Natranaeroarchaeum aerophilus: one gene and its partner. The protein of the gene in region 2 binds, or shares a complex with, the protein of the main gene of each other region. Links are inferred from orthologs where the notes say so. Each region holds a gene or a part of one and is shown on either strand. Other genes may lie near its edges.

Region 1 (7,627 bases), on a different replicon or contig from region 2:
GAGCGCAACCAGGGCATCCCGATCAACACCGGTGAACCGATCGTCGTCTTCCGCGAGATGCCCCAGAGCGAGAGCCGCGAGGTCGAGGGGATCTCGCCAAACCGCCACAACCGTTTCTACATCTCCGTTCACCCGCTCGACAAGGATATCGTCGATGTGATCAAGAAAGGCGAGGCCTCGATGGACATGCCCGAGCAGGAGCGACGTGAAGCGTTCCAAGAAGCGGGTATGGACAAGGATACCAGCCAGAACATCGAGACCATCCACGGCACGAACGTGCTGATCGACGACACGAAAGGTATCCAGCACCTGAACGAGACGATGGAGCTGTTCATCGAGGGCCTCGAAGACGCGCTGAACGACGGTCCGCTGGCCGCCGAGCCGGTCCAGGGATCGCTCATCCGCCTCCACGACGCGCGTCTCCACGAGGACACCATCCACCGCGGTCCGGCACAGGTCATCCCCGCAGTGCGCAACGCCGTCCATAACGCGCTGATCGACGCCGACATCAAGCTGCTCGAACCCATCCAGGACGTCCGAATCGACGTTCCGAACGACTACATGGGCTCGGCATCCGGCGAGATCCAGGGCCGTCGTGGCCGCGTCGACGACATGTACCAGGAAGGCGATCTGATGGTCGTCGAAGGCGTCGCGCCGGTCGAAGAGATGATCGGATTCGCCAGCGACATCCGCTCGGCGACCGAGGGTCGTGCCTCCTGGAACACCGAGAACGCCGGCTTCCAGGTCATGGCCGACAACCTCCAGCGCGAGCAGATCATGGAGATCCGCGAACGCAAGGGAATGAAGCTCGAACTGCCACAGGCCGTCGACTACCTCTAATCCGGCTTCTCTTCTCTCCGTTCTCTATATCAGACGCAAAGCGTTTGCTCAGTCTCGACCAGCCCACTTCCGTCCTCACTACGTTCGCCAGTGAGTGAACTCATCGACCCTCCCAGAACCTGCGATTCTGCTCAGTCCCGGTCGTTCGATTGCCCGCCGTCGGCCGCGACGACAGGATTGATCGCTCGACGGCTGGTGGCTGAGGTCGTGGCACGGAGTCGACGAGCGAGAAAGAAGAGCCCGAAATATACGACTGTCGTGACGAAGAGTCCACCAGCAACGCCGAGTTCGGGACTGATACTCGCTCCGAGTGCCCCACCGGTGAACAGACCCAGTAGAACGGCCCTGGCGGCGAACTGCCACGGAGCGAGGATTCGGTATCGGGACGTGATCGAGTTTGCGGACGCAGTCATTGATTGCTAATTTATACATGCAGATTATTAGTTCTTGCTACTATTGCCGCGTGAATTATCAAGTTCAGGCAGTCCTACACAGGCAAGAACCGATCGTACAACCCGTCGATTCGCTCGTTGATCCGTTCGCCATCGCCCGACCCCCACGGGTTTCGTGAGAAGTAGAAAGTGGCCGCGATGAGCATCCCCAGCGACTGGGCGAGACCGGGAACCACCGGTGCGGTAACTGCGATCGTTACTGCAGACAGGACAACTGCGATCAGTGCATCGAACAGGCGACGGTAGACGGACATGGCCCGAGTTTGGCCCGCCGAGCGCAAAAACTCGCCGACTCCGTGCGAACGCCACACAGTCCGGAATGATGGTACTCTTATACCTCCTTCCCCTCAGGGACGGATATGATTGATCGATACGCACGACCTGTCGTCGGGGTGGTCAACGATGAGTGACGACGCCGCAGACGAGGACGCCGAGACGGACGGCGGCCAGTCCGTGCAGGCGTACACCGTCCGTCTCGAACTCGTCGACGAGCCGGGGGAACTGCTGAACGCGCTCCAGCCGATCTCCGATCACGGCGCAAATCTCCTTTCGATCTTCCACGAGCGGGGCAACGTCACGCCGCGCGGGCATATCCCCGTGGAAGTCGATATAGAGTGCCCACCCGACCGGTTCGAGACCATCGTCGAAGCGCTTCGCGATGCGGGCATCAACGTCATTCAGGCCGGTGCGGAACGGTACAGCGAGGAGCTGACCGTGATCCTCGTCGGGCACCTGATCGACACCGATCTCTCCGATAGCCTGCGGAAGTTCCAGACGACCTCACGGGCGGAAGTCGTCGACGTCTCGCTGTCAGCCCCCGAGGGAACGGAAGGAGTCTCCAGCGCACGGCTTCGGCTCGCAACGGAGGCGGATCGCGCCGACGAGGTGCTGGCAACAGTTCGGGATATCGCCGAGGAGAAGGATATCCACGTCATCGAGCCCCAGATCGCGGGTGGTTCGGCATGAAACTCGCCGTGCTGGGTGCCGGTGCTGTCGGGCGCTCGGTCGTCGAACTCGCCGGGCAGTACGGTCACGACGTGATCGCGCTGGCCGACTCCAGCAGCGGCGTCGTCGACGCCGAGGGCATCGAGGTTGAGGGCGTTCTCGAACGGAAAGATCAGGAGGGAACGGTTGGCGATGGGACCCCCGAGGACGTCCTCGCCGCCGAGTACGACGTACTGGTCGAGGCGACCCCCACGACGCTGGGCGACGCCCAGCCCGGATTCAGTCACGTCGAGACGGCGCTCTCCCGGGACCGTCACGTCGTGCTGGCGAACAAGGGGCCTGTCGCCGAACGCTACGCCGAGCTAATGGCGCTAGCCGACGAGAGCGCGGGCGACGTGCTTTTCGAGGCGACCGTCGGTGGCGCTATCCCCATCCTCTCGACGATCGACGACTTCGGGCCGGACCAGATCACCGCCGCTCGCGGCGTCCTGAATGGCACGGCGAACTTCATTCTCTCGCGGATGGCCGCCGACGGGCTCGACTACGAGCACGTCCTCGCCGAAGCGCAAGATCTGGGTGTCGCAGAAGCGGACCCGACCTTCGACGTCGACGGAACCGACGCCGCCCTGAAGTTCGTCATCATATCGAACGTACTCTCACAGGGAGAACGCGAGTATACGCTCGAGGACGCGACCGTCGAGGGCATCCAGAACATCCCCGGAAACGCGCTCGACCTCGCGGCCGAGGACAACCGGACGATCCGCCTGATCGGCGAGGCGACACCCGACGGGGTTCAGGTCGCACCAAAGCTCGTTCCACAGAACGGCGTCCTTGCCGTGACGGGGACCCGGAACATCATCCAGTTTGAGACCGAGAACGCAGGGGAACTGAACGTAAGCGGTCGCGGTGCGGGCGGTCCCGAGACGGCAACAGCCGTGCTCGCGGACGTCGGACGACTGCCACCGCTCGAATAGGAATCGCGATCGGTCTTTGTCGTTTTTGTTCGGGCCGTAGTTGTATTCTCCGGAGAGCAGTGCCGAGTACTTGGGACTTCCCTGAAAACCCCCGCCACGCTCGACCGGTTGCAGCTCGTTGCGGTCCTCGCCGTCGGCTGCGGTCCTTACGTCGCTTCACCGGGCCGACCGTGGCGGCCCTTTTCATTCCCACCCGGACAGCACCCCAGCCCTCCCCAACCGATTCGTTCGGTCACTACGTTCCCTCACTCATCCCTCACGCACTGCTGTCTCGCCATGAAGGCTCGACAGCGCGCGCCAGCCGTTCGAAGCTCTCGACGCGGCGATCGACGTCGCTGTCGGTGCCACCGATAGACTGGGCGACGCGGTGATAGTCCGCCCGATCAAACAGTGGATCGACGCCTGCGATCCGGAACGCCCGGCCAAGGATTGGATCTTCGGACGGTGGTCGCTCGCAGAGCGTCTCGTCGAGGTCGAACAGGATGGTTCGCACGGGAGATGCCATTCGGACGGGAATCGGAACCGGTGAGTGATAGTTATATTCATTGCTCTGACTCAAGTAGAATCCGGTTGAACGTCCCAACGAACGACGCCGATCCGTCCGTCTTCCTCCCACCAGTCGTGGCAACGGTACACAAACCGCAAGAGGGCTTCGGCATGGGCAACGCACGGTATCGAAATCGTTTTAACTGCTACAGGCGAAAGGATCCGATATAGCGCCTCTGCGCGTGAGACACAACAATGAGCGACCAACACCAGAACCTGGCCATTATCGGCCACGTTGACCACGGGAAGAGCACGCTCGTGGGACGCCTCCTGTACGAGACAGGCAGCGTACCAGAGCACGTCATCGAACAGCACAAAGAAGAAGCAGAAGAGAAAGGCAAGGGTGGCTTCGAGTTCGCCTACGTCATGGACAACCTCGCCGAGGAGCGAGAGCGTGGTGTCACCATCGACATCGCCCACCAGGAGTTCAGCACGGACGCCTACGACTTCACCATCGTCGACTGTCCCGGCCACCGTGACTTCGTGAAGAACATGATCACGGGCGCGAGTCAGGCCGACAACGCGGTTCTCGTCGTCGCGGCAGACGACGGTGTCGCACCCCAGACCCAGGAGCACGTCTTCCTGGCCCGTACGCTTGGTATCGACGAGCTGATCGTCGGCATCAACAAGATGGACCTCGTCGATTACAAGGAGTCCTCCTACAAGGAGGTCGTCTCCGAGGTCACCGACCTGCTCAAGCAGGTCCAGTTCAACACCGACGACGCGGAGTTCATCCCGATCTCCGCCTTCGAGGGCGACAACATCGCCGAGGAGTCCGAGAACACCGACTGGTACGACGGCGAGATCCTGCTGGAAGCGCTCAACAACCTTCCGGCTCCGGAACCGCCGACGGACGCGCCGCTCCGACTCCCGATCCAGGACGTCTACACCATCTCCGGTATCGGTACTGTCCCCGTTGGACGTATCGAGACCGGTGTCATGAACATCGGGGACAACGTCTCCTTCCAGCCCAGCGACGTGGGCGGCGAAGTGAAGACGATCGAGATGCACCACGAAGAGGTGCCCAAGGCAGAACCCGGTGACAACGTCGGATTCAACGTCCGCGGCATCGGCAAGGACGACATCCGCCGTGGCGACGTCTGTGGCCCCGCCGACGACCCGCCAAGCGTCGCCGAGACGTTCCAGGCTCAGGTCGTCGTCATGCAGCACCCCAGCGTGATCACCGCGGGCTACACCCCGGTCTTCCACGCCCACACCGCTCAGGTCGCGTGTACCATCGAGTCCATCGACAAGAAGATGGACCCGTCCTCGGGCGAAGTCGCCGAGGAGAACCCGGACTTCATCCAGTCCGGCGACGCCGCGGTCGTCACGATCCGACCGCAAAAACCGCTCTCGATCGAACCCAGCAGCGAGATTCCCGAACTCGGCTCCTTCGCGATCCGAGACATGGGTCAGACTATCGCCGCTGGCAAGGTCCTGAGCGTCGACGAGAAATAAATGCAGCAAGCACGTGTCCGCCTCGCGGGAACCAACCCCGAGGATCTCGACGACATCACCGCGGACGTCCGCGACATCGCGGACAAAACTGGCGTTGCGCTGTCGGGGCCGATCCCGCTCCCGACCAAGACGCTGGAGATCCCCACCCGCAAGTCCCCTGACGGTGAAGGGACTGCGACGTGGGAGCACTGGGAGATGCGCGTCCACAAGCGCCTGATCGATCTGGACGCCGACGAGCGTGCGCTCCGTCAGCTCATGCGGATTCAGGTCCCCAACGACGTCAGCATCGAGATCGTTCTCGAAGACTGATAATTGAGACTCGGGACGTCCGCTCGCACACTCGCGTGCACTTTCTTCGATTTATGACGAACGGCCAGCGATAGTTACGGGAGTCGTATGCTTTTGTGCCTCGCCACCCTACGGAGCGGTATGGATGGGTCCGCTGACGCTCGTAGCCCAACGCTGGAGATCCTGCTCGTTATCGCGGTAGTGTTCGTACTCCAGCAGCTGGTCGCGCTCGTCAGCCAGCCGCTTGCATTCGTGCTCTTTACGCTCCAGGCCCCAGTACTGGCCGACCCCTGGGCGCTCGTCACGAGCGTCTACGCCCACAGCGGGCTCGACCACCTCCTCGCGAACGCAATCGCGCTAGCCGTCGTTGGGTTCCTGCTCGAACGCCACACCACGAGGGCACGTTTTCACGCGTTCTTCCTCACGACCGGCGTTGCCGCCGGGGTCTTTCAGATCGGTATTGCATCCCTTTTCGGGGTCGACGCCGCACTGCTCGGTGCCAGCGGAGCCGTCTTCGCGCTGATCGGCTACGTCGTCACCGGCAACCGACTCTCCGGTCGGCTGTTCGACCGGATCGATCTCTCCGGTCGCGCGATGCTCGTGCTCTTTGTCCTCCTTGCCGTGGTCGTGACGCTCGTCACCGCCGCTCCCGGCGTCGCTCTGGCTGCCCACTTTTTCGGCTTCCTGCTCGGGCTCGTCGCCGGACAGCTGAACCTGCTTCGACCGCCCCGAAACGCAAGCCTGAAATAGGCTTCTCCGAGTACAAACAGGTGTACGGGCTCGTAGATCAGCGGTAGATCGCTTCCTTCGCAAGGAAGAGGCCTCGGGTTCAAATCCCGACGAGTCCATATCGGATATTCTTCATGTAGAGTTCTGCCGGGTAGAGCCGTCTCCGACGTTTAGTTGCCAATACTCGGAAATCGTTTCTGCGAAAGAAACCCCGATTGAAAGTGAGTCCACGAAGATTCTTCTTCCGGGTGCCCGCAGTATTGCGGTTAACAGAAGGAATAGCCTGTTTCGACACAGATGTACCATCTCCAGCAGACTCTTATCCACCCTTACATATTCCGGAGTTTCAGAGGTTGGTAGCTACAATCCCAGCTCTGTCAAACGGGGGTGTCTCGCGTGAGTCACGTCGCGACCGCGCCCCACGAGCTCGAAGGAAATCTGAACTTCTTCGACCGTGGGCTCAGTCCCTACTGGGCGGTGTCGATGTTGTTGCACCGCGGATTCGACGGATATTCGGGAGAGATAGCCACGGAAATCGGCGGTGAGAAGTGGATTGTCAACCTCAAATATCAGAAGAGCGGTATCGCCCCACGGCCGGAAGATGACGTAAACGAACGTCTGAAAGAGTTCCGCGTCAGTGCGTATGGTCGCGGCGAGAGGAAGGCTAACTTCCACATTCGCCCCCGCTTCGCCGGGATGGAACATTACGACACGGGCGATGAGATCACGTCGCCCTGCGATAGCGACGACCTCCCGAACGAGGCGACAAACGTCAAAATATCGGGGAGTAATCTGGAACCGGACACCTACCCGGTACTGTTCCGAAAGGCCCTGAACGCGCTGGCTGAGGAAGCCGAGATGGGTATCAATTCGAATTACTTCACCGCGATTCATCCGACGAGTAACATCACCACCTACGAGCGCTATGTGCGCGTTCACCGGTCAATGGCCGAGAAGTACGTCCGCTCGACCGGTGCCATGCGTCGGATCTTCGAGCTGCTCGCACAGAAGGAGGGCTCGGATATCGTCTACAAACCGAGCAACAGCGGGCCGAACAAGGATATTGTGGGCTACAACCACCGTCTCGTTTTGCCCAAACCGGATGCCCGGGAGCTGATCCCGATGCACTCGCGGGGCAAGCAACTGAAACACTACCATCCCGAGTACGTCCACGGCGACGACGAGGACGCGCTGTACCATCCGAAGATCGGGGTTCTGCTCAAGAAGTCGCTGAACAAAGGTCAGTCGTTCGCATGGAGCGATCGTAACGAGCTCCGTCGGGAAATCGACGAGACGCTGATCAACACGCTCCGATGGTCGGATATCCCCATCGGCGCGGGCGGAACTACGTTTGTTCCCGACGATCATTTCGATGCCGCCCCAGCTGAGGAAGAT
Region 2 (7,507 bases):
GCACAGTCCAGTCGTCGTCGATCACCAGTAGCGCCCGACCGGGGATGTCGCGGTGGCCGTGCCAGTCGTCCAGACTCACGCCGTAGGAGTCGGCGATCCCGGCGTGAAAGTCGCTGATGACGGGAAAATCAAGTCCGAGTCGGCGTGCTGCCGAGGAGTTCGCAAACAGCGAGTCACCCGTGATCGCCCACACGAGCAGGTCGTCGCGCTCGGCCCACCCTGACTCCCCGAGTGCGCGCAGGTCGTCCTGGCAGACGGGCGCGTGCGCCGAGGGGACAAAGGCGAGCACGACAGCCTCGACATCGTCGATGAACTGGTGGAGATCGTAGATCGCGGGGTCGCGGTCGAGGACGCCGGGAAGCGAGAAATCGGGGGCTTTCTGGCCGGGCGAGATCATACGGTCATTCCGGCACTGAGCCGAAAAAGCGTGGCGGTCGACCACCGGAACCGGGAGACAAAAGCCGCTCGAACGCCTCCCCAGACACGTGACTGTTCCGCCGTCGGGCCGTGCACTGATCGCCACCAGAGACGGAGTAGAGCCGTCGACGCCCGCTTTCGAGGAGCACGTCGCCGGGCTCGGATACGAGCCAGTCGATGTCCTCTGCCAGAACCGGGCCGAACACAACCGGTACAACCTCGGCCCCGGACTCGTCGATCGGATCGCGGACCGGATCGCAACCGACGACATCGAGTATCTCGCGGTCGACCACCGCGTCCATCCGGGACAGCTCGTCGACCTCGCCGAGCGCCTGCCGCCGGTGCGGCTGCGTGATCGCCGGGGCGTCGTCCGGGAGGTACTCGCCGACGGCGGCAACCCTGTCGCGACGGTGCTCGGCGAACGACAACGGCGGCGGGTCGAACGCCGCTCCGTCGCCCGCTCACAGCGGGACGGCGCGACGAACGCACCGGGTGGGACGGACGGTCGCCTCGACGCGCTCGATGCAGAACTCGACCGCCTCGACGAGCGTTGGGAGGACCGGACGGCGACCCAGCGCCGGCGTATCGAGGACGCGAACACGGGATCCGACAGGTACGTTGCGGTGACGGGGCCGCCCACCGCGCCGATCGTCGAGTGCTGGCGGGCGCTTACCGGGGAGAACGCAGAGGCGACGACAGTACTTGGCCCAGCTACTCCGAAGACAGCACGCGTCCGGATCGCCAGCCACGATGTCGCGGTCACCGCGACGACAGCCTTGCTACCGGCTCTCCCCGAGTGGTTCGGAACGACCGTCCCCGGGACGATCAGCGCGCTCTCCCGTGCGGACGTGATCGTCACGGTTGGCACGGGCGAGACCGACACACTGGCCGCGTCGACCCTCGACCGATTCGACGCGACTCACCTTCGCGCGGACCTGTTCTCGACCGAGGTCAACTCCGTCGAACGCCTGCGCGAGCGGCTCGGCTCGGCGTTCCCGGTAGAGCGCCACGTCCTCACCCTCCCGATGACCGACGGGGCGATGGGGTTCGTCTCGCGCTGTCACGACGATGGGCTGGTCGAGTCAGTCGAGTACGGCGAGACCGTGTCGTTGACGATCGCAGCCCCACCGGAACGGATCCCGATGCTAACCGACCAGGTGAACGAGGCGGGAGGCACGATCGAACGGGATATTTAGACGGTCTGGAGGTACTTCTCGTTGACCTCCCACTCGCCATCGCCGTTCTCGGTCATGTACTCGCCGTAGTATGGCACCCGGTTTGCCACCGTCTCCCGAAACTGCTTGCGGATCTCCGGTTTCGTCATCTCACCCATCGAGCGCAGGTCGTCGTTCCGGTTGAGACAGCCTTTGAGGTAGCCGTCGTGGGTCACGCGAACGCGATGACAGTTCCGACAGAACGACTCGTTACCGACTGGATCGACGATCTCGACCATCCCAGCACTTTCCGTTTCGGCGTCGCCACCCATCCAGTACCGCTTTCGGCCGTGCATCTCACGGACTTCGATGTCGTCGGCCTGCTCGGCGAGCCATTTGTGAACCCGCTCGATCTCGATAGCCCACTCGGGATGCCCGGCGAGTTCCGGCATATACTCGATCAACTGGAGCTGAAGACCGTCGTTTGCGGCGACGTGCTCGACCATTTCGGGGACGTAGCCCGCCGTCTTCTCGAAGACGACCATGTTCAGCTTCACCGGGTCGAGCCCGGCATCAAGCGCGGCGTCGACGCCCTCTAGCACCCGATCGAACGCGCCGCTTTTCGTCACTTCGGCGAAGTCCTCTGCGTCCATCGAGTCCTGTGAGATGTTCACCCGTTCGAGTCCGGCGTCGACGAGATCAGGTGCACGACCGGGCAGGAAGGTCCCGTTCGTCGTCAGTGAGATTTCCATCTCGTCGGGCGTCCGGCGAATGATCTCTTCGAGGTCCTGCCGGAGCATCGGCTCACCGCCGGTAAACTTGACCTTCTCCACGTCGAACTTCCGGGCCACCTCCAGAAACCGGACCACGTCGTCGGCGCTCATCTCGTCGTCCTGTGGCTCCATCGGCCCGCGAGTGTCGCCCAGCCCCTCGTTGTGACAGTAGACGCAATCGAAGTTACAACGGTCGGTCAGCGAGACCCGGACGCCGGAGACCTCCCTGCCGAACCCGTCGGTCAACATACGTTCCGCTTCGAGCGGATAGTGCTTAAAACCATTGTCGTTTCCCGGTATACTGTAACTGTTTGTAGTTACTCCAACCGGTACTAACTCCGGGAACGACCGTCCGGACGTTCATACGTGATCGGGCGACCAGACGGCCACGATGGAACCGCTGGGAGTACAGCCTGTCCTCGACCCCGAGTTGACGCTGCTCACGCTCGCGTGTATCGGCGTCGGCTCCGCAATGGGGGCGATCAGCGGGCTGATCCCCGGCCTCCACGCGAACAACTTCGCGCTCGTGCTGGCGTCGTTTGCGCCCACTGTTCCCGCGTCGCCGTTGCTGGTCGGCGTGGCGATGCTCTCGGCGGGCGTCGTCCACACGTTTGTCAACGCCGTCCCGGCGCTCGCGCTCGGTGTTCCCGACGCGGAGACCGCGGTGACGACGCTCCCCGCACACCGGCTTGTCCAGCAGGGCCGCGGCGAGGAGGCGATCCGACTCACGGCGCTCGGCAGTCTACTGGCAGTATGCTGTGGGGCAGTGCTGGCCATCCCCGTTACTCGCGGTATGGAGGCGAACTATCCGACGATTATGGCCCACATGGAACTACTGCTCGTCGCCGTCGTCGTGGCGATGATCGTCGCAGAACCGACGCGCCGCGCGCAGATCGGTGGAGCGATCGGGATGGGCACAAGCGCACTACTCGGCGCGGTGACGCTCTCGATCGATCCGGCGGCACCGCTGGACGCTGGGGGGATGCTCGCGCCGCTGTTTGCGGGACTGTTCGGCGCACCGATCCTGCTAGACGCGATGGCGGGCGGCGGCATCCCGGACCAGCAGGACCCGAAGATACGATCGACACGCCGGAGAGTGCTGGCGACTGCCGCTGCGGGCGCGCTTGCCGGAGCGGTCGTCGGCTACTTGCCGGGGATCTCCGCCGCCATCGCCGCCGTCGCAGTTCTTGCACTCCTGCCGGGCGGTGTCGACGACCGTGGCTACGTCGTCGCGACCAGCGGTGTTGACACCGCGAACACGATCTTTGCGCTCTTTGCGCTCTCGGCGATCGGACAGCCACGAACCGGCGTTATGGTCGCGTTTCAGGAGACCGGTGCGCCGGTCGACCTCCCCCTGTTGCTGGCCGCAGTCGCGCTCTCGGGGGTCATCGGCTTCCTCATCGTGCTCACCGTGGGTGACTGGTACCTGCAGGTTGTCGGAGGGGCGGACTACCGGGTACTCTCCGTGAGCGTCATCGCGCTCCTGATCGTCCTCTCCGCGCTGCTTGCCGGGCCGATCGGGATCGCGGCGTTCGGCGTCGCGACGCTGATAGGCCTCATTCCGCCTCATCTCGGAGCCCGCCGTGTGCACCTGATGGGCGTGTTGATTGGGCCGCTGGTACTGAGCCTCTAGCCGCGCCCAGAAGAAAACGGTTAAAAGCGGTGACGGGATACAAGGATGTATGAGCAAGTCCCAGAAGGCGCGAGCGCAAAAGTGCGTCTCGTGCGGGATCAACATCGCAGGAACGAGCGCTGCGTCGTTCAAGTGCCCGGACTGCGGTGCCCAGATCGTCCGCTGTGCGAAGTGCCGGAAACAGAGCAACCTCTATGAATGCCCGGACTGCGGGTTCCGAGGGCCGTAACCATGGGAAAAGTCGCCGCCGCCGTCAAGGTCATGCCCCAGAATCCCGAGATTGACCTGGACGAACTCCAGGACCGTCTGGAAAGCTCCCTGCCCGAGGGCGCGAAGATCAACGGCGTCGAGCGTGACGACGTCGCGTTCGGTCTCGTTGCGCTCATCCCGACTGTGATCGTTCCCGACGATGCGGGCGGTACCGAAGCCGTCGAGGAAGCGTTCTCGACTGTTGAGGGCGTCGAAAGCGTCGACGTCCAGAACGTCGGCCGGATCTAGGGCGGCACTCGATTTTCCGACTCCGCTGTAGCTGATAGCGACGTGGTTACTGACCGGGGAACAACCTTTATGACACTGCTATGTGTACACTATTGTCATGGACGAAGCGTCCGCACGACTTCTCTGTCCGGAATGTGGTAAAAACTGGCAGTCTGCCGTGAACGGACTTCCACACTCGCGTGACGTCTATCACTGTCCGAACTGTCACGCGAGCCGTCAGCTTGCGGAGTTTATGCGCACCGATCGGGACCTGGAGACGCTACAACAGTTCGAGTAGCTACTCACCGGTCGGTGAGATCGCGCCACAGGCCTCACAGCGGAGCACGCGCGCGCCCCGCTCGCGCTCAAACCGGGTGTCTGGAAGCCCACACTCATCACAGAGGACGAACTCCTCGGCATACTCGTCGAGCGCGTCGGCAATACGTGCGTCACGGAACGACCCAGTGAGCCGGGCGCGGCCACTCTCGTCGATTTCTCCGTTTGTCCCCAGCTCGTTTTGCAGGAACTTGATCACGTGAGTGTCCTCGCGCCCGAACCGATCGACCGTGGACTGGAAGTTTTCGAACACCGTCGTCGAACCTTCTTCTCGGACGTTGGGATCGGGGATACTGAACCGGCTCGACTCATCCGTTATGTCGGGAGTCCCTTCGATCGCTCTGTCGAGTTGCTCTTCGTAGTCCATATCCGGCCCTAGCTAACAAACGAACATAAACGTTCAGCACTTCGTACATACTCGACGACGGTAAGTCGAAGTTATGCCTGACTGCGTGGGGGTGAACTGTGCACTCGAATGCTGAGCGTACCGTTCGGCACGAAGACATGTGGTAACGGCTCTCAGGATAATAATATAACCCTGCACTCTATAGTCGTATGTGCCCATGAAGAAGCAGGAGCTCATTCACCTTCACGGACTGCTCGCAGAAGTATCAAACAACTACGAGGAGTACAACAAGCTTTCGCTCGATTACTCCGATTACGAGGATCTCGGTGTACGACCGACATCCATCCACAAATCGAAAACCGATCACAAGGCCGCTGTCTTTGCACTTGCGAACTGTATTACCTCTGACCTCGACGAAGAGACTGAAGCCGTTCCTGCGACCGCGGACTGAGATTTCTTACATTGCGATTCTCCCTGAAGCCCTACTCCCGAAAGCGGTGCGCTCGTCGAACGCTGTGTCAGCAGATGAATAGATCTCGTAGACTACAGAGTTTCGCGCTGGGCGGCTACTCGATCAGGTCCTCAAACTCGGGGAGAACCTCGTCATCGTCGGACGACTCGGCAGCCTGTTGCCCGTCCGCGTCGTCCTCACCAGTCTGCTGGTTCCCGTCGTTGTCGCCGTCACGTTCGTCCCCGTTCCCGCTATCGGGCTGTTCTTCATCTCCCTCGTCATCTTCCTCGATCGTTTCGATTTCGATCACTTCCAGCGGGATGTTTTCGAGGCGTTGCCCGATCTCCTTGCGGGCGATCCGCGAGGCGTGTTCTTCGCGTTCGACGTTGAACACGGTCATCTCCAGTTCGAGGGCAACTAGCGCCTCGTCGGCAGCGATGAAGGCCGGTTCGAGCTCGCCATCGCAGTGCGGACACGCGCGCTCGCCCATGTCGATCTCGACGTAGTTGAGGTCCGGGTTGAGCATCGCACCCGTTTTCGAGATGGCGATCCGAACCGCCTCGTCGGGCGTTTCCACGTCGTATACCGGCACGGCCGCCTCGACGACAACTCTGCAGTTCATGCTCATTTGTGTCCTTCGGATTGAAACAGTATGAAGGTTAGCCCTGCCCCCGCCCTCCTCCGGGACACTCTCTTTGCGAACTGACCCGGTCAGTACCCGTCAGGGACCGGTAGCGACCCGACCGCGTCCTCAACGATCCGGAGCGCGTTGGCCGCGTCATCGTTGTCCACGACCAGCGTGAGCTCGCCGTCGACACCCGCGGCCGCGGCGAGTTCGATCCCCGCAGCCTGTAGGCGCTGACAGACGCTCCCCAGCGCGCCGGGCGGCACATCACCGGACGCCGAGATGGCGGTGTAGGGTCCGTCAGGCTCGACGCCGACCTCGCCGAGTCGGAGCAATGCATCGGGATCCGGTGCTTCGGTGATCCCCACTCGACGTTGCATCGTCACTGTCGCACGAACCGGTTCCTCGTCGTACGATTCCAGCTCCTCACCGTAGCGCCGAAGCGCGGTCGCGATCGCTTCTTCGTCACCGTCGATCTCGAGAAACCGGGCGGCAGCAGTATAATTGAGGACATCCGCCCGAAGTGCATCGAAGAGGAACGGTTGCTCGCGGACGGCCGCTCGAGTCTGTTCTGCGAGAGACATATCGTCGTGGACGCACTCGGGAAGATTAAGTTGTGGGGCCGTCGTTGCGAGCGATTCCGCAGCCGAAGTCCCTAAGAGAGTTCGGGCCTGAGCGTGGCCTATGCAAGCGCTGGTCATCGTCGCACACGGTTCACACCTGAATCCGGACTCAAGTACGCCCACCTATGATCACGCGGATCGGATCCGCGAGACAGGCGCGTTCGACGAGGTCAAAGAGGCCTTCTGGAAGGAAGAACCGAGCTTTCGAGAAGTACTCCGGACCGTCGAGAGCGACGAGGTGTACGTCGTCCCGCTGTTCATCAGCGAGGGCTATTTCACCGAGCAAGTGATCCCCCGCGAGCTCCGACTGGACGGTTGGGACATCGAGGAGTGGGACTCCGAGGACGGCGTCAGTGCCACACAGGCCACGCTCGGGGCGGGTGACGTCGAAAAGACGATCCACTACTGCGGCCCGGTCGGCACCCACGAAGCGATGTCGGACGTAATCGTCCAGCGTGCCGAGTCGGTCACCGCAGACCACGACGCCGACATCGATGACGGGTTCGGGCTCGCAGTCGTTGGCCACGGTACCGAACGCAACGAAAACAGCGCGAAGGCAATCTACTACCACGCCGACCAGATCCGCGACCGCGGACGCTTCGACGAGGTCCAGTCGGTGTTCATGGACGAAGAGCCGGAGGTCGACGATGTCACCGATTTCTTCGAGTCGAG

What was found.
Region 1: the proteins of AArcSt11_RS04570 (region 2) and tuf are in contact, whole or in part, in a crystal structure (PDB 7CSL), measured with the Pyrococcus horikoshii proteins. The link is inferred for Natranaeroarchaeum aerophilus from one-to-one orthologs. Residues at the interface, in WP_010884146.1 of Pyrococcus horikoshii: Phe4, Leu6, Val7, Val9, Arg11, Met13, Pro14, Thr15, Asp16, Pro17, Leu38, Ala39, Lys40, Glu44, Pro45, Ile46, Ala47, Phe48, Gly49, Leu50, Tyr56, Leu58, Arg60, Asp61, Glu62, Glu63, Tyr65, Ser66, Phe67, Asp68; in WP_010885563.1 of Pyrococcus horikoshii: Val16, Lys20, Ser21, Lys62, Arg65, Glu66, Arg67, Gly68, Val73, Ala74, His75, Ile88, Asp89, Ala90, Pro91, Gly92, His93, Asp95, Phe96, Lys98, Asn99, Gly103, Ala104, Asp227, Val228, Tyr229, Ile231, Val234, Val237, Val239.

Annotation. Positions count from the first base shown.
Region 1 is NZ_JAKRVY010000001.1:587,039-594,665, reverse strand. What follows is about bases 3,093-6,083. They hold tuf (translation elongation factor EF-1 subunit alpha), read left to right. Parts: upstream 3,093-3,952; coding sequence 3,953-5,215; downstream 5,216-6,083. Other genes in these bases: AArcSt11_RS02975 (rhomboid family intramembrane serine protease), read left to right, coding at 5,645-6,083; rpsJ (30S ribosomal protein S10), read left to right, coding at 5,216-5,524; AArcSt11_RS02990 (hypothetical protein), read right to left, coding at 3,468-3,716; AArcSt11_RS02995 (homoserine dehydrogenase), read left to right, coding at 3,093-3,211. Outside these bases: AArcSt11_RS03015 (elongation factor EF-2), read left to right, coding at 1-840; AArcSt11_RS03010 (hypothetical protein), read right to left, coding at 972-1,253; AArcSt11_RS03005 (hypothetical protein), read right to left, coding at 1,328-1,546; AArcSt11_RS03000 (amino acid-binding protein), read left to right, coding at 1,695-2,258; more of AArcSt11_RS02995, read left to right, coding at 2,255-3,092; more of AArcSt11_RS02975, read left to right, coding at 6,084-6,253; AArcSt11_RS02965 (DUF7845 domain-containing protein), read left to right, coding at 6,629-7,627. UniProt on the Methanocaldococcus jannaschii protein: GTP hydrolase that promotes the GTP-dependent binding of aminoacyl-tRNA to the A-site of ribosomes during protein biosynthesis.
Region 2 is NZ_JAKRVY010000002.1:46,610-54,116, forward strand. The notes cover bases 2,971-5,841. They hold AArcSt11_RS04570 (elongation factor 1-beta), read left to right. Parts: upstream 2,971-4,208; coding sequence 4,209-4,475; downstream 4,476-5,841. Other genes in these bases: AArcSt11_RS04560 (tripartite tricarboxylate transporter permease), read left to right, coding at 2,971-3,977; AArcSt11_RS04565 (HVO_2753 family zinc finger protein), read left to right, coding at 4,027-4,206; AArcSt11_RS04575 (DUF7836 family putative zinc-binding protein), read left to right, coding at 4,573-4,752; AArcSt11_RS04580 (translation initiation factor IF-2 subunit beta), read right to left, coding at 4,753-5,157; AArcSt11_RS04585 (UPF0058 family protein), read left to right, coding at 5,354-5,587. In the rest of the region: AArcSt11_RS04545 (redoxin domain-containing protein), read right to left, coding at 1-397; AArcSt11_RS04550 (HflX-like GTP-binding protein), read left to right, coding at 486-1,613; GTP 3',8-cyclase MoaA, read right to left, coding at 1,610-2,593; more of AArcSt11_RS04560, read left to right, coding at 2,736-2,970; more of AArcSt11_RS04590, read right to left, coding at 5,842-6,209; AArcSt11_RS04595 (DUF7523 family protein), read right to left, coding at 6,299-6,796; AArcSt11_RS04600 (CbiX/SirB N-terminal domain-containing protein), read left to right, coding at 6,897-7,507. UniProt on the Methanocaldococcus jannaschii protein: Promotes the exchange of GDP for GTP in EF-1-alpha/GDP, thus allowing the regeneration of EF-1-alpha/GTP that could then be used to form the ternary complex EF-1-alpha/GTP/AAtRNA.